Regions from separate parts of the Comamonas sp. Tr-654 genome, predicted to be linked through region 2. Evidence: predicted binding sites of a transcription regulator. Region 2 holds the regulator's gene; the other holds the start of a gene.

Region 1 (9,763 bases), on a different contig from region 2:
GCGTGGGTCGCGCCAGCCTCGTGGCGCGAGGGGAACGCAAATGACAGAGGTGATGCAGAACCGTCGTATCGCGGGCGCCGTGGGCGACTACGCGCCGCCGCAGGATGTGAAGCCCCTGGTGCAGGCGGTTGACCTGTGGACCGAGTTTGGTGAGGGTGCGTCGCGCTTTGCCGTGCACCAGGACTTGAATTTCGATGTCTACCCGGGCGAGATTCTGGCCCTGGTGGGTGGCTCAGGCACGGGCAAGACCGTGCTGCTGCGCCAGATCCTGGGCCTGCTTTCGCCGTCGCGCGGCACGGTGACCGTGGATGGCCGGCCCTCGCGCGAGGTCATCAGCGGCGAGCTGGCGGCGAGTCAGGTGGGCATGCTGTTCCAGCAGGGGGCGCTGTATTCGGCCTTCAATGTGCTGGACAACATCGCGTTTGCATTGCGTGAGCAGGGCACCTTGCCCGATGCCGTGGTACGCGATGCGGCCCTGGTCAAGCTGCAGATGGTGGGCCTCAAGCCGGAACATGCCTCACGCATGCCCGCAGACCTGTCTGGCGGCATGATCAAGCGTGTGGCGCTGGCGCGTGCGCTGATGATGGACCCGCCGCTGCTGCTGCTGGACGAACCTACCGCCGGGCTGGACCCCAAGGGTTCGGACGAGTTCTGCGAGCTGCTGCGCGATATTCATGCCGAGCTGGGCCTGACCGTGATCATGGTCACTCACGACCTGGATACGCTGTTTGCGCTGTCCACGCGTGTGGCCGTGCTGGCCGAGAAAAAAGTGCTGTTCACCGGAGCCCCGCGCGATGTGGCCCAGATCAAGCACCCGTTTATCGAACATTTCTTCCAGGGAGAGCGTGGCCGCCGTGCCATGGCCCCGGTGCAAGGCGGCGTGGCCGCAGAGGAAAGCTGATGGAAAACAAGTCCCATGCCATGGCTGCCGGCATCTTCGTGCTGGTGGTTGCGGCCCTGCTGGCAGGGCTGGCCGTCTGGCTGACGCGCGACAACCGCGAATACCAACTCTACGAAATGTCCACCAAGGACGGTGTCAGCGGCCTGCAGCCCCAGGCCACGGTGCGCTACAAGGGCGTGCCCGTGGGCAAGGTGGTGCGCATCGGTTTTGACCCGCAGATTCCCGGCAATGTGCTGATTCGCATTGCCGTGGGTGAGGACACGCCGGTCACGCCGGCCACCTATGCACAGCTTGGCTATCAGGGGGTGACGGGGCTGGCCCATATCCAGCTCGACGATGACAGCCGCGCTTCGCAGCCGCTCAAGCCCGGGCCCAGCGGCCTGCCGCGCCTGCCCATGAAGTCCTCGCCCTTGAACATGCTGGCCGACCAGGGCCCAGTGCTGCTGGAGCGGGTTGACGAAATTTCACGCCGTCTCAATGCCATGCTGGGTGAGGACAACCAGAAGCGCGTGAGTGCGGCGCTGGACAATATTGCGGCCGCATCCGGGGGGATCAAGGATCTGGCAGAGACCATGAACAAGACTGCCAAGGACTTTCCTCAGCTCACGGCAGATGCACACCAGACCCTGCAGTCCCTGACCAAGGCCGGCAATGCCGCCACGGGCGTGGCGACCGATCTGCAGCAGACCGTGCGCAAGGTCAATGCGCCCGACGGCCCGCTGCAGCAGATTGCCGAGGGCACGCAGGCCCTGTCGCAGGCGGCCGAGTCGCTGGGGCGCAGCACCCTGCCGCGCATGAACGGTGCGGCCGACGATGTCTCGCGCGCTGCGCGCACCATGGGCGCGGCGGCCGGCCGCTTCAATGACAACCCGCAGTCCGTCATCTATGGCCAGGGCCTGGGCCAGCCGGGCCCCGGCGAGCCCGGTTTCGTGGCTCCGGCCAGGTGAAGCGGCAACAAGGACACGACTTGCGCAAATTCGGACCAGGCAGGCGGTTTCTCGATGGAAATGCCTGCTGCCCATCCTGGCTGGCCTAAGTCCCAAAGGAATCAATATGGCAGACACAAAGATTTCATTCACCGGCCGCGGAGCATGGCGATTGCTGGGCGCTTCTTCACTGGTGCTGGCGCTCGCCGCCTGCTCGGGCCTGCCCACGGCACCCACGCAGCCGGTGCGCTATGACCTGGGCGTGGCCGACCTGGCTGCGCCCGCAGCGAATGCTGCCGCCTCTTCGGTAGCGCCGGTGCCGCTGGTGCTGGCCGAAGTCCAGGCTCCGGGCCTGCCCGAGGGCCTGACGGCCATGTTCTACCGCCTGAACTACAGCGATAGCCAGCAGCTGCGTGCCTACCAGAATGCGCGCTGGAGCCTGCCTCCGGCCCAGATGGTGGAGCAGCGTCTGCGCATGCGTCTGGGGCTGGAGCGCCCCGTGCTCTCGGGCAAGGACAATGTCCGTCCCCTGCTGGCCGACAAGCGCTCGATTGCGCAGCTGCGCGTGACGGTGGACGAGTTCAACCAGGTCTTTGACAGTGGCAGCAGCAGCCGTGCACTGCTGCGCTTGAGTGCCAGCCTGATCGGTGCCGGCGAGAGCGCAGGCAACCAGTTGCTGGGCCAGAAGGTGTTTACGGTCGAAGTGCCATCCAACTCAGCTGATGCGGCCGGTGGAGCCCAGGCCATGGCGCGCGCCGTGGACGAGGCGGCGGCCCAGCTCAGCCGCTGGCTGCAGGGCTACGGGCGCTAGGCACTGTCCTGCCCTAAGCAGCTCCGTTCGGAAAGCCCTGCCATGCAGGGCTTTTTTGATTCTGGACAAGCCCCGGGTGCCTGCGGGCCGCCGCTTTGCTGATATGGGTCAATGGCCGCGCCAGGTCTTGTTCTTAAGCTGCCAGTTCCTCAATCTCGCACAAGGAACTGCCATGGCCAGCCTCGAATGGAATGCCGCTCTCATCCTGGATTTTCCCGTCATGGACGCGGTGCATGAGGAGTTCGTCACCCTGTTGGCCCAGGTGGAGGCCGCCGCCGACGAGCAGCTGTGTGCGCTCTGGGACGAGCTGATTGCCCATACCCAGCAGCACTTTGATCAGGAAGACCGCTGGATGCAGACCACGGGCTTTGCCACGGGCAACTGCCACAGCCAGCAGCACAAGGTGGTGCTGGCTGTCCTGCGCGAGGGGGCGGTCAAGGCAGAGCAAGGTGATCTGGCCACCATCCGCCATATGGCGGCCGAGCTGGGTCCCTGGTTCAGCCACCATGCGCAGAACATGGATGCCGCCCTGGCCCTGCACATGCGCCGCGCGGGCTTTGACCCGGTGACCGGCGCGGCGCATGTGCCCGAGGCCTTGCCTGCAGAGCCGATCACCGGCTGTGGTGGTGCCTGTGGTGAGGCTGAAAAAATGGAAGTGCTAACTGCTTGAAGCTGGCACGCGCCAAGGCGAGAGACAGCGAGCAAGCGCCGCCGCGCAGCGAAGCTGCCGCGTCCCCCTTGGGGGAGGCGGCGTAGCCGCTCAGGGGGAGTATTTTTTTGGGTTAAGGGTATATCGCCGGAGAAGCCAGGATGGGGAAGATCTTGATCAGCCCTCCCGCCATCACCTCGATGGCCAGCGCGGCCAGAATCAGGCCCATGAGCCGGGTCATCACATTGATGCCGGTCTTGCCCAGCACGCGGGCAATCGGGTGGGCCAGCGAAAAGCACACCATGATGGCGGCGGCCACCACTACGCCATAGCCGACCAGCGCCACATGCTGCCAGATGGTGCGCGCCTGATCGGCATAGATCACCACGGTGGACATGGCGGCAGGTCCGGTCAGCAGCGGAATGGTCAGCGGCACGACGGCGATGCTGTTGCCTTCGGCGGCTTTTTCGACGCCAGCCGCTAGCGTGGCATTGTTGGGTCGGTCTTCGGCGGGGCGGGCGTTGAGCATGTTCATTGCACTGATCAGCAGCAGTAGACCGCCGCCGACCTGAAAGCTCTGCAGCGAGATATTGAAGAACTGCAGAATCTGCAATCCCAGCAGCGCACAGACTGCGATCACGCAGAAGGCAGCAAAGGCGGCGGTGCGAATGGTCTGCCAGCGCTGCTCGGCGTCGAAGCCGGCCGTGTAGTGGATGAAGAACGGAACAATGGCCAGCGGGTTGATGATGGCTACCAGGGTGATCAGCGGCTTGATATCCATTACAGCTCGCCTCCGGGCATGGGGGGCTTCTTGCGACTGTCTGCCTTTTGTAGGGCCTGGATAGCTGGCATGAACACTCCTGTGAAAAAATGAGCGAATCGTCGACGCGGCACCGGCCATTACAGCATTGCTGGCGACCGCTTCGCGGATTTCCCTTTTGAACCATGTTAAGGAGCTTCACAATGGGCAGCTTTGTTGAACTGACAGCCGTGGATGGCGTAAAAACCCCCGCTTATGTGGCCATGCCCGAGGGCCAGGCACGCGGTGCCATCGTGGTGCTGCAGGAAATCTTTGGCGTGAACTCGCACATCCGCTCCGTGGCAGACCGCTATGCTGCCCAGGGCTATGTGGCCGTGGCCCCCGCCATGTTTGCCCGCGTCAAGCCCGATGTGGAGCTGGGCTACACCGAAGACGATATGAAGGCCGGCTTTGCTCTCAAGACTGCGGTGGAAGCCCTGCCTGAGCCGGGTGCGCTTCGTGATGTGGAGGCGGCCGCAGCCCATGCCGCGACGCTGGTGCCCGGCGGCAAGATCGGTGTGGTGGGCTTTTGCTGGGGCGGTCTGGTGACTTGGCGCTCGGCCTGCAATCTGGCCAGTGTTTCTGCTGCAGTCTGCTATTACGGCGGCGGCATGACGGGCGAGCTGGAAGCCAGCCGTCAGGCGCTGTGCCCGGTGCTGGCCCACTTCGGCAGCAAGGATCACTACATCTCGCTGGAGTCCGTCGAAGCCTTCAAGAAGGCACAGCCCCAGGCGCAAGTGCATGTCTATGACGCCGACCACGGCTTCAACTGCGACCAGCGCGGCTCCTACAACGAAGCCGCTGCAGCGTTGGCCGGTGAGCGCACTCTGGCCTTCTTCGCCCAGCATCTGGGTTGATATAAAAACAATAGCTGCTTGTGCTTGATATATAAGCGCAAGCAGCTGTTTTTATCTAAAGCCCGTTGCCGCTGGGCGGTCCCCCATCAGAGACATCAAGCAAGCGCCGCCGCGCAGCGAGGATGTCGTCTCCCTTGGGGGAAGGCGCGGAAGCGCCTCAGGGGGGTCATTCTTTTTCTTCACTTTCCAGGTAGCGCCGCCGCCAGAAATAGGCCACCAGCACCACGGTGATGATCACCATGGCCACCAGGGCCCAGATGAAGCCGTCCTTTTTGTGCACGAAGGGAATGAACTCGAAGTTCATGCCGAAGATGCCGGCAATCAGGTTCAGCGGCAGAAAGATGGCCGTGACCGTGGTCAGCGTGCGCATGATGTCGTTGGCGCGGTTGCTCTGTGCCGAAAAGTGCATCTGCACGGCAGTCTCGGCGCTTTGCTCCATGCGGTGAATATGGTGGGTCACGCGCTCTATGTGTTCGAGCACGTCGCGCGAGCGCACGCGCAGCAACTCACGCTCATGCTGGCGCGCGGGGGTGTGCTCGGGCGGCCAGCCCTCCAGTGCCTCGGTCCAGTCCTGCACAGCGGCGCGCTGGTCTTCGCAGATTTCATCCAGCTGGTGCAGTGCCAGGCGCACATCGAGCACGCTGGCCCAGTTGCTGAAGCGCTGGTTGGGCTTGAGCAGAGCCATCTGCCAATGGTCGATCTGGCGCGTCAGCGTTCGGCGCAGGTCCAGATAGCCGTCCACCATGCCGTTGACCATGCGCAGCATCAGATCTGCGGGCTCGACGGGCATCTTGCTGCTGACCTGGCGGCCGTCAGACTTGGCGGGGCCGGAGATCAGGCGCTGCCAGAAGTTTTCCAGCACAAAGCAGCCGTCGGGATGCACGGACAGCAGGATCTGGTCATACAGCGCAAAGCCCACGGGCTGGGTTTCCACGCGCTGCAGCACCGGCGCTTCGCGCTGGCCGTTGTGGGCCAGGCTGTGGGATGGCGGCGGGGCGCTGGATGCAGCACTGCCGGTGCCGGCCGCCTGGGCAGGCGGTGCGGCCACGGCTGGTGCGGGCGAGGCGTGGCTGCCGTTGAGCGGCGGCAGATGGGCGTTGGCCAGACGGCGGAACACCAGCACGTCGTACACCGAGGTGTAGTCGTAATTGGAAGGGATGGCCGGATTCAGCAGGTCGGAGACATGCAGGTCCACGAGCGCGGAGCCGCCCAGCCTGGCCAGCATGGTCTGAATGGCCGGCAACTGAGCCTCCAGCTCCGAGCGTGTGCAGGAGACCCAGTAAAACCCCGTTGTCGCCGCCTGCGTGGGCAGTCCGTCAACAGGCTGGGCATAGAGGGGAGAGATATGCAGCACGCGCATGGGAATTGGCAGCCTCGATGTCAGTGCAAAAGCAGATGCAAAAACGGCCCGGGCCAGGAGCCCGAGCCGTCAGATCATGCCTGAAATGCCCTCAAACGCAAGCATGACCTGCGCTGACAGCTATCAATTTTGTTACAGGCCGCGCAACTTCTTGGCGGCGTCGATGGCAAAGTAGGTCAGGATGCCGTCGGCGCCGGCGCGCTTGAAGGCCAGCAGGGCTTCCATCATCACGGCGTCGTGATCGAGCCAGCCGTTGGCGGCTGCGGCCTTAAGCATGGCGTATTCGCCGGACACCTGATAGGCGAAGGTCGGCACCTTGAACTCGTCCTTGACGCGGCGCACCACGTCCAGATACGGCATGCCGGGCTTGACCATGACCATGTCCGCACCTTCGGCGATGTCCTGCGCCACTTCGCGCAGTGCTTCGTCGGTGTTGGCCGGGTCCATCTGGTAGACATTCTTGTCGGCCTTGCCCAGGGCGCCGCGCGTGCCCACGGCATCGCGGAAGGGACCGTAGAAAGCGCTGGCGTACTTGGCGCTGTAGGCCATGATGCGGGTGTGAATATGGCCTTGCAGCTCCAGCGCCTCGCGGATGGCGCCGATGCGGCCGTCCATCATGTCGCTGGGAGCCACCATGTCCACGCCGGCTTCGGCATGGGCCAGGGCCTGGCCGACCAGCACTTCCACGGTGTCATCGTTGATGATGTAGCCGCTCTCGTCCAGGATGCCGTCCTGGCCGTGGCTGGTATAGGGGTCCAGGGCCACATCGGTCATCACGCCCAGCTGGGGAAATTCCTTTTTCAGCGCGCGCACCACGCGGGGGATCAGGCCGTCGGGGTTCAGGGCTTCCTTGCCGTCGGGCGTCTTGAGGCTGGATTCAATGGCGGGGAACAGTGCCAGATAGGGAATCTCAAGCTTCACGCATTCCTCGGCCACGGGCAGCAGCAGGTCGAGGCTCAGGCGGTCCACGCCAGGCATGGAGGGAACGGCCTCGCGCTTGTTCTGGCCTTCGTGCACGAACACGGGGTAGATGAAGTCGTGCGGCGTCAGCACGCTCTCGCGCACCAGATTGCGGGTGAAAGCATCGCGGCGCAGACGGCGCGGGCGATTCTGGGGAAAAGGAGTAGGGCTGGACAAATGCATGGGGAAAATTGTGCCCCATCCGTCATGGCTTGGCTTGCAGCTGCGTGACTATTCCATGACGGCTGTCTCATTGCGGGGTAAAGACGCGGCTCACAGCGGCTGTGGCGCAGCGCAGGCCTTTACACTGGCCCCATGCTATGGGTTAAAGCCTTTCACATCATTTTTGTCGCCAGCTGGTTTGCTGGTCTGTTCTATCTGCCGCGCATCTTTGTCAATATCGCCATGGTCACGCCGGGCTCGGTGGCAGAGCGCGAGCGTCTGCTGCTGATGGCGCGCAAGCTGCTGCGCTTCACCACCATGCTGGCCGTGCCTGCGCTGGGCCTGGGCCTGTGGCTTTGGCTGGGCTGGGGCTTTGCGGGCGGCTGGCTGCATGCCAAGCTGGCCGTGGTGCTGTTGGTCATCGGCTATCACCACAGCTGTGCCGTGCTGCTGCGCAAGCTGGCGGACAACACCTGTCACAAAAGCCATCGCTGGTTCCGTTTCTATAACGAAGTGCCGGTGCTGCTGCTGATTGCCGCCGTGATTCTGGTGGTGGTCAAGCCTTTCTGAGTCTTGTGCCGAGAGTAGGAGGCGACTGTGTCCGATTCCGCGGTGCCGGTGATTTCCATGCGCCATACCTCGGCCTGGCCGCTGGCGCTGGTCTATGGCCTGCTCATCGTGTTTGCCAGCCTGTTCCCATTCGACGGCTGGCGCGCCCAGGGCATCGATCCCAGCGTATTTCTGTTTGCCAGGATTCCGCCGCCGTACTGGACTTGGTTCGATGTCAACACCAATATCGTCGGCTATGCGCCGCTGGGCTTTTTCCTGGCGCTGGCCCTGATGCGCTCGGGCCAGCCCAGGCTGGCCGTGCCGCTGGCTTTTCTTGCCGGCACGCTGCTGTCGCTGTGCATGGAGTTTCTGCAGATCTATCTACCGCGCCGCGTGCCGTCCAATCTGGATCTGGTGCTCAATGCAGGCGGTACCCTGATCGGTGCCCTGCTGGCTGCGCTGCTCGAGAGGCTGGGGGCACTGTCGCGCTGGAGCGCTTTTCGCAACCAGTGGCTGGGTGAGGGCGGTGCGGGCGTGCTGGTGCTGCTGGCACTGTGGCCGTTTGCGCTGCTGTTTCCGGCGGCCGTGCCCTTCGGCCTGGGGCAGGTGCTGGAACGCATTGACGACACCTTGCAGGACTGGCTGCTGAACACGCCGTTCGAAGACTGGCTGCCGTTGGGCGACTTCGCCCTGACGCCGCTGTCGCTGGTGACGGAGATGCTCTGTGTGATGCTGGGGCTGTGGATACCCTGTCTGCTGGCCTACTGTGCCGTGCGACACATGGGCCGCCGTGCGCTGGCGGGGCTGCTGCTGGTTGCGGCCGGCGTGGGCGTGACGGCGCTGTCGGCCGCGCTGAGCTGGGGGCCGGCCCATGCCTGGGAGTGGGTGGATCTGCCGGTGCGTTTGGGCGTCTGGGGAGGGCTGGGTCTCGCCGTGATTGCGCTGCCGGCTTCGCGCCGGGTGTGCACCGTGCTGTTGCTTCTGGTGCTGGTGCTGCATCTGAGCATCCTCAATCAGGCTCCCACCAATGTCTACTTCGCCCAGACCCTGCAGGCCTGGGAGCAGGGGCGCTTCATCCGCTTCTACGGGCTGGGCCAGTGGCTGGGCTGGCTCTGGCCTTACGTCACACTGGCGTATGTAGTGATTCGACTCTCGCGTCGCCAGCAGCTTGCCTAGAATGAGCCACTATGAGCGACACCCAGAATCAAGACCAGGCCGGTGGCTATTACCAGCGCCATATCTTCTTTTGCCTGAACGAGCGCCCCAATGGCGAGGACTGCTGCGCTCTGCACGGTGCCAAGGCGGGCTTTGACCACTGCAAGCGTAAAGTCAAGGAAGAAGGGCTGGCTGGCAAGGGCCAGGTGCGAGTGAACAAGGCTGGTTGCCTGGATCGCTGTGCAGGCGGCCCCGTGGCCGTGGTCTATCCCGAGGCCGTCTGGTACACCTTTATCGACGATAGCGATATCGATGAAATCGTCGAATCCCACCTGAAGAACGGCAAGGTTGTCGAGCGCCTGGTGCTGCCTGACAGCGTAGGCCGATAACCGGGGCTTTCCCCGGGTGCCTTGCCTGGGTGGCGCCGCAGGGATGACACCTTCGGTAAGTGGTGCAGAGTGCTCGTTCAGGAACTTTAAGCATTTTTAAGCGTCAGCCTAATAACAGCAAGCGCTGATAGCTATAACTAGGATAGCGTAGTGAATTCTCAGACTGAACGACTGATGTTGACCGGCGCTGCCGGTGCGATCGAAACCCTGCGCGATGCGCCGCAACTGGCCGAAGGGCAGAGCCC
Region 2 (9,763 bases):
CGGTGCTGATGAGCGAAGTTTCATCCAGCGATCCAGTTGCACCGGACTCAGCGGGCCTCGTTGCCGACAAGTCTACAGAAAAGCCATTGACGGCCTCAAGAGCGGCCGAGCGGTAGTTATAGAAGTCAAAACTTGCGTATTCGCTTTTGGGCATTGGCTATCTCAAAAAAGTCCGGCCCATCAGCACTGCACAGTTACTCAACTCTGCACGCATTGTTCATTGTTGTAGGTGCCCAGCAGTCGGCCCAAGAAATGTCCTGATCTTGCCGAGCCTGCACAGACTGCGCATCGTCAAATCAGACGATGGACAACCTGGCGCAAACGCATGCCCTGCGTCTATTGCAGACCTGCAATATGAATACCGCTGCCATCTTCGTCCGGCGAATATGGCTGCGTGCAGGATGCCTGCTCGGATGCGCCTTGCTCCAGGCGCTTTCTGAACTGCTCGGCGGGCAAGGCCGGCGAGCACAGATAGCCCTGGAAGTAGTCACCCTGCAGTTGCTCTATGGCCTGGCACTGCTCTTGAGTTTCCACACCCTCGGCCACCAGTTCCACGCCCAGGGCCTGCCCCATGCTGATGATGGCGCCCACGATGGCCTTGTCTCCCGCGTCGTGAGGCAGGCCGCGCACAAAGCTCTGGTCGATCTTGATCTTGGAGATCGGCAGTTTTTTCAAATAGGCCAGGCTCGAATAGCCGGTGCCGAAGTCATCAATCACTAGGCCCACGCCCAGCTCTGCAATCTGGTGCACACGCAAGGCCATTTCCTGCGCTTCCTGCAGCAGGATGCTCTCAGTCAATTCGAGCTCCAGCCACTGGGCCGGCAAGCCGCTGGCTTCCAGCACGCGCTTGAGGCGATCCACAAAGTCCGGCTGCCTGAACTCCAGTGCCGAGACATTGACCGACACCTTGATGGGCTTGCCCATGGCCAGCCAGCGCGCGGCCTCCTGGACCGACTGCTCCAGCACCCAGGCATCCAGCGCAACCACATAACCGGACTCTTCGGCCAGCGGAATGAAGGCCGCCGGAGAGATCACGCCCAGCTCAGGATCCGTCCAGCGCAGCAAAGCCTCTGCCGCCACAATGCGACCCGAACGGATATGAACCTGGGGCTGGAAATGCACGGCCATATGCCCCTTGTCCAGAGCCTGCCGCATGGCGTGCTCCAGCTTCATGCGCGAGAGCAGGCCTGCACTCATCTGCGGCTGGTAGAAGCTGAAATTGCCGCGTCCGCGCTCCTTGACGCGATACATGGCGATATCGGCCTGACGAATCAGCTCGTCCAGCGTCAACCCATCTGCAGGGAACTGCGCCGCGCCAATGCTGCATTGCACGGAAAAACCCAGGCCGTCGAGCATGAAGGGCTGACGCATCTCTTCGAGAATGCGGGCTGCCACGGCCGAGGCGCCCTCTCCGGTACAGTCGTGCAGATAGAGCACGAACTCGTCCCCTCCCTGGCGACACAGCACGTCGGCAGGACGAAGCAATCCGCCCAGCCGCTGAGCAACCAGCTTGAGCACCCGATCGCCAAAGTCATGACCAAGAGAGTCGTTGATGATCTTGAAACGGTCCAGATCCAGAAACAGAATGCTGAAAGGCTGCTGCGTAAAGCGCGCAGCAGTGATGGCGGCCTGCACGTGACGGCTCAAGCTCAGGCGGTTGGGCAGTCCGGTGAGGGCATCGCTATAGGCAAGCTGCTCGATCTGTTTTTGTGCACTGCGCTGCATGGTCATGTCGCGCATGAAGCCAATGCTCTGCACCAGACGACCATAGCCGTCACGCAATGCCACCCAGGACAGCCAGACCGCGCAACGCTGACCGTCGCTCTGCTTGAGCCAAAGATTGCCCTCCCAGAAACTGCCCGCATCCCAGCGCGCGGATGCCAGCTCCAGCAGATCGGAAACAGGGCCGCCTTCGGACTCGAACAGCGCCCAGGCGGCAAGACCCAGCACCGACCTTCCATGCAACAGCTGCACGCCCGCCGGATTGATCTGCACAATAACGCCCGCGGCATCGGCTATGAAGATGCCGTCCAGGCTGGACTCGAACACGCGCGCCGCGAGACGCAGCTCGGTTGCTGAACTGGATTCCGCCGTGATATCCCGGTAGGAATAGATCCGCCCTATCGCCACACCGCGACTGAGCTGAGGCACGGAACGACGCTCCAGCACCCGGCCGCTTAGCAGTTGCAGCACCTCTGAGGTCTCGGGTGCCGACAGATCCTGCGCCTCCTGCAACAGCGTGAACTGGCTCTCGCTGCTGATGGTCTGCGCTTCGAGATGGGCGAAGATGGCCTCGTCGTCACGTTGCACGAGCAGGGATTCGGGCAGTTGCCACAGCTCTGCGAAACGATGGTTGAAGGCGCGAATGCCGCCGCGCAGATCGCAGACCAGCATGCCGTCTGCGGTGGACTCCAGCGTCGCCCGTAACTCCGCAAGCAGCATGTCCAGCTCGCTTTCATGCCGCAACTGCTCGCTGCGGTCGAGCATGGTGAGCAACAACCAGCGCGGATTCTGGGCGATGGAGCCAACCCCCATCTCCACGGCCGTCAACGATCCATCCGCCCTGCAGATCTCCGTGAGAAATTTCGCGCCGCCCACCCAATTAGAAGCATCCTGCCAGAACGCCTTCTGCACCAGGGAGGCGCACAGCACATCGACATACTGCTCCCGTGCCTGCTCAGGGGTGTAACCTGTGAGATGAGTGCTGGCCGCATTGGCATGAAGCACGCGCAGGCTCTGAGAATCAAGCAGCCAGACGGCCTCCTGCAAGCCATCGAGCATGGCAGCGAGCAGCGGGTCGATCAGAAAACTCTGCGGCATGGTCACGCGAGATCTTTCTCGACAGCAGGTGCTGCAGAACTGTCAAAAAAATAGCAAAGACGCCGTTGTGGCTGCAAAGCTTCCAGCGCGTTGCGCGATAGCTGATTACGCGTCAAACCGCGACGAATCCCCAAACCCACATATTCAAGCAAATCGACGAACCGCAGCTTCTGCGCCGTCTGCGTGTCATAGGTCAGCACCTGCGGCTTGAGAGACTGGCTGGTATTGACAGACACCACCACGCCCATGCGCCCGTCGCTGAGCTCCACCAAGGACCCCGGCGGATAGACACCCAGAGTCTGCACGAATGCCTTGAGCACCTCAGGTGCATAACGCTGGCGATACTGCCCATACAGTACGGCCATGGCTTCATGGGGCGTCATTTCGTTGCCTTGCAGTGGCAGATTGCACAAACGCTCGAAATTGTTGGCCAGCGCCAGTATCTGTCCAGCGATATCCATATCGGTCGCCAACAGGCCAAGCGGAAAGCCCGATCCATCAGCCCACTCATGGTGCTGGGCGATGGCTGTCGTGACCGAAGGAGGATAGCCCATGGACAGAGCCAACGCCACCGACTCTCCGACATGCCGCGCATAGGTGGTCTCTCGCAGCGGCATGCGATCCGTGCCTTGATTCAGTGCATTGGCCGACGCGGAAATCTCCAGCCCCTGCTTGCCGATGTCATGCAGCAACGCGGCAGTGCCCAGATCCTGCAGCACATCGTTGCGCAAGCCCAGCGTCTTGCCCAGCAACAGGCTCAGCACGGAAACGTTCACTCCATGAACACCGAATGTGGCACCGCCCGTATCCGCGAGCAGATGCAAGCTCAGATCACGAGCCTGAGCCAGTTTGATGACTTGCTGTGCAACCAGCCTATCGGTCGTGGCGCGTGCGCGCTCGGGGTTGGCAGGCAGCAGGGCCTGAACATCGTCAAATACGGAAACCGCACCCAGAAACCGGGACTGCACACCCAGAATGCTGTCGCGCCAGGCATGCGCATCGCTGTCTGGATGGCTCGCAGCAGGCCGAGGTGGCGCGACGGAAGGCGTGACAGCCTCCACCAGATCGCTTCTGGAGAGATCAACCTGTACGGCCTTGAGCTTCAGGGTCCTGAGCGTCTGCAACTGCTCGTCATTGACAATCTTGAAGCTGCTGACGGGAAACGGGTGGCGCAACCAGCCAGTCTCCAGATGGACATACATGCCAATTCGCAATTGTCCGATATCAATAGCAACGAAACGATTCACTTTGAGCGCTACACACAAGATGAGACATTATTCCGCAGTTCCATGACTGCTCAACCATGACTAGGGTCTGTTGGGATGCAAACTGCACCAACATTCCCCTCCTGTGTGACTTATCGGCACCAAAGGCCGGGTTTGTAGACCAGATCCATCCACAAAGCCCAACTCGCAACACCAATCAGCATCAAACCCGCAATTCTGGTGCCCCAGCGCGCCCGCAAAGCATTGAGATGCGACTGCCCCAGCTGCCACAACCAGGGGCCCGCCAGCAACCACACGGCGCCGCCAACGGCAAAGGCTGCCATTGACAGAGCACCTTGCCAGACTCCGCCACTCAGCGCGGCCACCAGCACTGCCGAATACAGCAAACCGCAAGGCATCAGGGCCCAGGCAAAGCCTGCGGCCAGACTCCCTCCCGGGGCGACGACCCAGGGCTGGACCCTGGTCCAGACAGAGCGCCCAGCCTGCTCCAGCCAGACCGGTTGTCGCGCCTGCACCAGCATGGCCAGACCCCAGGCCATAACCGCGACATGCATCAGCGTCCAGAGCTTCTGCAAGGCCGTTGTCTGGCTGGTCAGCCAGGCCAGACTCTCCATGGCCACGGCCGCCACTCCGCCCAGCAGGGCATAACCAGCAATGCGTCCCAGATGAAACAGACTGGTACGCAGCCATTGGCGTTTTTGCAGGCCGTGCAAGGCGATGACCTGGCCGTCGCTGGCAGGCCTTGCACCCGTCACGACGCTGCAAGGTGCAGCGCACATCACAAGACAATGGGGCCCACCCACGAGCCCCATGATCAAAGCAGTCCAGACCAGCGAAAACAACATGCGCTAGATGATGCGTGAAAAGCGCGCGCGGTTTCGGTCGGCCTGCAAATATCGATCAAACAGCATGGCTACTCCGCGCACAAAAAACCAGCCCAGGCCCGTGACCTTGAAGCCCTCGTCGGATAGCTGAACCAGGCCATTGCGCTGCATTTCCGCAAGTGCTGCCAACTCCCGAGCAAAGTACTCGCGGAAATTGATCAGCCAGGCCTGCTCCATCGGCTCGTACAGGACGGAGCCCTGACACATGATGGCCATGATGATGGCCCTGCGCACCAGATCGTCACGCGAGAGCGCCAATCCGCGCTGCACGGGCAGCATGCCGCCATCAATGGCGTCGTAATACTCTTCCAGGGTCTTGACGTTCTGGCTGTAGGTGGCGCCCACCTTGCCGATGGCCGATACGCCCAGCGCAATCAGGTCGCAATCGGGCTGGGTGCTGTAGCCCTGGAAGTTGCGATGCAGGCGCCCCTGACGCTTGGCGATGGCCAGAGAGTCGTCGGGCAACGCAAAGTGATCCATGCCCACATAGACATAGCCGCCATTCATGAAGGCATCGATTGCGCCGGAGAGCATGTTCAGCTTCTCCTGTCCCATGGGCAAGTCAGCCGATGCAATACGCCTTTGCGGCTTGAAGCGCTCGGGCAGATGCGCATAGGCATACAGTGCAATGCGGTCGGGACGCAGCTCATTGACCTGGGCCAGCGTTCGCGCAAAAGACTCGGATGTCTGCTTGGGCAGACCGTAGATCAGGTCCACATTGATGGAGACAAAGCCCAGCCGGCGGGCCTCGGCCACCAGTTCAAAGACTTGCTCGGCGGGCTGCTCCCGGTGCACCGCTTTCTGCACTGCGGGGTCAAAATCCTGCACGCCAAAGCTCAGGCGATTGAAGCCCATGTCCTTGAGTGTCTTCAGCCTCTCGTTGCTCACGGTACGCGGATCGACTTCGATGGAATATTCGCCAGCCGGATCGAGCTTGAAATGCTCACGCATCAGGACCATCAGCTGCTGCAGTTCGGCATCGCTGAAGAAGGTCGGCGTGCCGCCTCCAAGATGCAGCTGGCTTACCAGCTGGCCTTTGCCACAATGCTCGGTATGCATGGCCAGTTCACGGCCCAGATAATCCAGATACTCGGCAGCCTTCTCATGATGCTTGGTCACTATCTTGTTGCAGGCGCAGTAATAGCAAAGCGACTCACAAAACGGCACATGCACATAAACGGACAAGGGCAAGGCACGTGAGCCCGAATGCGTCTTGCGCTGTTTCAATGCCAGGATATAGTCGTCTGCACCAAAAGCCTCAACAAAACGGTCGGCTGTTGGAAATGATGTGTAGCGCGGGCCGGGAATATCAAAGCGGCTCAGCAACTCGGGCGTGACTGCGGTCATAACTGAAAGTTAGGGTGCGCCCACACTCCACATTGAGCAGATTTCAAAGAAAACCAGATCCTGGAAATCATGCCCATAATGGGCAGAAGCACATGTTTTTGAATGAATACAAACAATGTGCCCCAAGGCAATCCAACTGTCCTTGATGAATATCAAGAGAGCGTAAGGCAAGTACTGCGACAATTTGATCCAACTCATCACTAACTACGAGGTCAATGACCGGCGCGACTCTCCATTCCAAGTCTGTCTGTGCCGTTGCTGAAAAGCCCATGAATCTTCAGACCATCAAAGCATCCTGCTCCAACTGCAATCTGCGTGAACTGTGCATGCCCATGGGCCTGGACGATGAACAAATGGAGCGCATTGACGAAATTGTGGCCACACGCCGCAAGGTCAAACGGGGCGGGCTGCTGTTTCGCAACGGCGAGGAGTTCACCTCGCTGTACGCCATTCGCACCGGCTTCTTCAAGACCAGCGTGGCCACCGAAGACGGTCGCGACCAGGTCACTGGCTTTCAGATGGCCGGCGAGATCATCGGTCTGGACGGAATCGTCAACGACCATCACACCTGCGATGCCGTGGCGCTGGAAGATGCCGAAGTCTGCATCATGCCTTTCGACAAGCTCGAGCAGCTCTCGCGCGAAGTCACAGCACTGCAAAATCATGTGCACAAGGTCATGAGCCGCGAAATCGTGCGTGAGCATGGCGTAATGCTGCTGCTGGGCAGCATGCGCGCCGAAGAACGTCTCGCAGCCTTTGTGCTGAACCTGGTGCAGCGTCTGTCTGCACGCGGCTTTTCGAAGTCGGAGCTGGTGCTGCGCATGACGCGTGAAGAAATCGGCAGCTATCTGGGCCTCAAGCTGGAGACCGTGAGCCGCACCTTCTCCAAGTTCGCCGAGGAAGGCATCATCGAAGTCCGACAGCGCCATCTACGCATTCTGGATACCGAGGCGCTCAGGCGCATCGTCAACAGCCAGCAATGCCAGGACTGAGTTCGACAGCAGCCTTCAAGACAAAGCCCGCAGACAGCGGGCTTTTTTTATGACGGCGAATGCCTGCCAGGAGTTTCCGCTACCGAGGCCGCCGGCACAGCGAGCGCCCAGCCCCGCCATCCGAAGCCGCCACCGGCCTCGAAACTGCGGTCCTGTGCGCAGCGCTTTACTCGACCAGGGGCTCCGAGACTATGCCCTGATTCAGATCGCTGGCCGAACGGCCCAGCATGGCGGTCATCAGTCCGCTGAACACGGTGACCGCCCAGAAGGCAAAAAAGGCCAGGGTGTAAATGCCATTGCGCGACCATTCCAGAGGCGAACCCAGCCAGTGCATGTCCAGCGGGTCCACAAAGGCAAATACCACCATTTCCATGATTGCCGCCGCCAGAAAAGCCGGCCAGACAATCCACATCCAGCGTCGAGCATCCATCGCGATTCTCCTTGGCCTGTGGGTTTGAACCCATTTTGCACAATTGCCATGACTTTCCTCGTCATACCAAGGGCATGCACTCAGATAGGAAACCCTGGACCGCTCTTACTTAAAGAGCTTCCAGCGCTTTATGTGCATCGATTTAAGGTCTATATCTATCTGAAATAGCCTTTGATTAAGCGCTATGCGCTCCTGTTATTGAATACCACCCGGCCCCAGCTTTTACCGGTCCTTGAACGCTGCAGCGAAGGCCAGAACATGCGCTCATGCGGCGCCGGCTGTACGGCAAGCGAGCGCCCTACTCTGCAATCGACCAAGACACCGAGTGCCGCCGCGACCGGCCAGGCTCCAGAAAAGTCTGCAACCAGGGGCGTAAAAAAGGCCGCGAAAGCGGCCTCGGGAATGCGTTGAAATCGCGGTCAGCGATCCAGCGGATGGTCCTTGGCCGGCGTCGCGGCATGGTTGCGCCCCGTCACTGCCGGCGCCAGGCTTTTTTCGCTCTCGGTGAGGCGCTGGTTGATTTCAATGCCGTGACGGTAGTAGTCGGGGTCGATCACAGGATCCGGCTTGCTCATGGCGATATAGGCGGTCACGATGCCCGCGACCACCACCACAGCGGGACCGGCGATGACGAGCCAGACATGGGCAAACTTCCACCAGGGCTTGCCGTCCTCGGGGTGGATGATCTTGGCCTTTTGCGGGGCCTTGGCTTGTGCTGCCGACATGGTGAAACCTCTTTTCAGAAATCTGGCCGCCCCATTGCAAACCTGCAATCGAGCGGCATCAATTGTTGCTGATTCGCGATGCCCTAGCGTGGCACCAGGAACACGGATTTTTCGGAGATACGTCCGGCTCCAGCCGTCAGCGCATCCACATTGAAATGCACAGGGTGCGAGCCGGAAACGGCTGAGCCGTAGGGAATCTGCAGGCGCACCGCAATGCCGCGTGTCTCGGCCGGACCTACCGAGACTTCCTGCTCGGATACGACCTCCAGCTGATCCAGCCCCGTGGCGCTGATGCGATAGCGCTGCTCGGACTCGGTCGCATTCATGATCTGCAGGCGATAGACGTTTTCGAGCTTGCCGCCAGCCACGATGCGCGACAGCGCGGCGCGGTCGCGAATCACGTCGACCTTGAGTGGCTCGCGCAGAACCAGGCTGGCGATCATGGCTGCGCTCAGCGCCAGCAGCACGGTCGAGTAGATCAGCACGCGCGGGCGGAAGATGCGCCGGATCACCTGCGCCTGTTTCCAGAGCTTGGCCACGGCGTTCTGCGTGGTCAGGCGTATCAGGCCGCGCGGGTACTCCATCTTGTCCATCACGGAGTTGCAGGCATCGATGCACAGACCGCAGCCAATGCACTCGTACTGCAACCCCTTGCGGATGTCGATGCCTACGGGGCAGACCTGAACGCAAAGCTTGCAGTCTATGCAGTCACCCAGACCCTGCGCCTTGTAGTCCACGTCTTTTCTGCGCGGGCCGCGTGCTTCACCGCGCTGCACGTCGTAGCTGACGATCATGGTGTCCTTGTCGAACATGGCGCTCTGGAAACGTGCATAGGGGCACATGTACTTGCAGACCTGCTCGCGCATATAGCCAGCATTGCCATATGTGGCAAAGCCGTAGAACAGCACCCAGAAAATCTGCCAGCTGCCCTGGAAGGCCATCAACTCCACACCCAGTTCACGGATGGGCACGAAGTAGCCGACAAAGGTGAATCCGGTCCACAGGGACAGAACAATCCAGAGGAACTGTTTAAGCGATTTCTTCCAGATTTTCTCGAAGGTCCAGCCATGCTTGTCGATGCGCATGCGGGCGCTGCGGTCTCCCTCGACCTTGCTCTCGATCCACATGAAGATCTCGGTATAGACTGTCTGCGGACAGGAAAAGCCGCACCACAGACGCCCGGCCACTGCGGTAAACAGAAACAGCCCCAGCGCGCTGATGATGAGCAGCCCCGTCAGGTAGATGAAGTCCTGCGGGTAGAGCACCAGCCCGAACAGATAGAAGCGCCGCGCCCCGAGATCGAACAGCACCATCTGGCGCTCGCCCCACTGCAGCCACG

The links. The regulator FNR, encoded in region 2, switches genes on or off when oxygen is low (the NO sensors DNR and NnrR bind a similar motif). The targets are predictions, from matches to a motif close to TTGATNNNNATCAA.
Region 1: a site for FNR is predicted at 2,737-2,750, ahead of F3J24_RS22600 (hemerythrin domain-containing protein). Genes of this name have one in related genera too.

Annotation. Positions count from the first base shown of each region.
Region 1 covers NZ_VWWQ01000009.1:39,392-49,154, forward strand. The annotation lists gene F3J24_RS22585 (ABC transporter ATP-binding protein) at 41-901, shown strand; gene F3J24_RS22590 (MlaD family protein) at 901-1,848, shown strand; gene F3J24_RS22595 (ABC-type transport auxiliary lipoprotein family protein) at 1,955-2,638, shown strand; gene F3J24_RS22600 (hemerythrin domain-containing protein) at 2,811-3,308, shown strand; gene F3J24_RS22605 (MarC family protein) at 3,421-4,068, opposite strand; gene F3J24_RS22610 (dienelactone hydrolase family protein) at 4,251-4,943, shown strand; gene F3J24_RS22615 (magnesium transporter CorA family protein) at 5,110-6,303, opposite strand; gene hemB (porphobilinogen synthase) at 6,436-7,446, opposite strand; gene F3J24_RS22625 (CopD family protein) at 7,579-7,995, shown strand; gene F3J24_RS22630 (VanZ family protein) at 8,053-9,150, shown strand; gene F3J24_RS22635 (ferredoxin) at 9,162-9,518, shown strand; gene F3J24_RS22640 (alpha/beta fold hydrolase) at 9,669-9,763, shown strand, end outside.
Region 2 covers NZ_VWWQ01000007.1:195,565-205,327, forward strand. The annotation lists gene F3J24_RS20760 (helix-turn-helix transcriptional regulator) at 1-154, opposite strand, end outside; gene F3J24_RS20765 (bifunctional diguanylate cyclase/phosphodiesterase) at 337-2,820, opposite strand; gene F3J24_RS20770 (HD-GYP domain-containing protein) at 2,823-4,067, opposite strand; gene F3J24_RS20775 (sulfite exporter TauE/SafE family protein) at 4,178-4,891, opposite strand; gene hemN (oxygen-independent coproporphyrinogen III oxidase) at 4,895-6,277, opposite strand; gene fnr (fumarate/nitrate reduction transcriptional regulator Fnr) at 6,547-7,269, shown strand; gene F3J24_RS20790 (hypothetical protein) at 7,436-7,699, opposite strand; gene F3J24_RS20795 (FixH family protein) at 8,119-8,424, opposite strand; gene ccoG (cytochrome c oxidase accessory protein CcoG) at 8,508-9,763, opposite strand, start outside.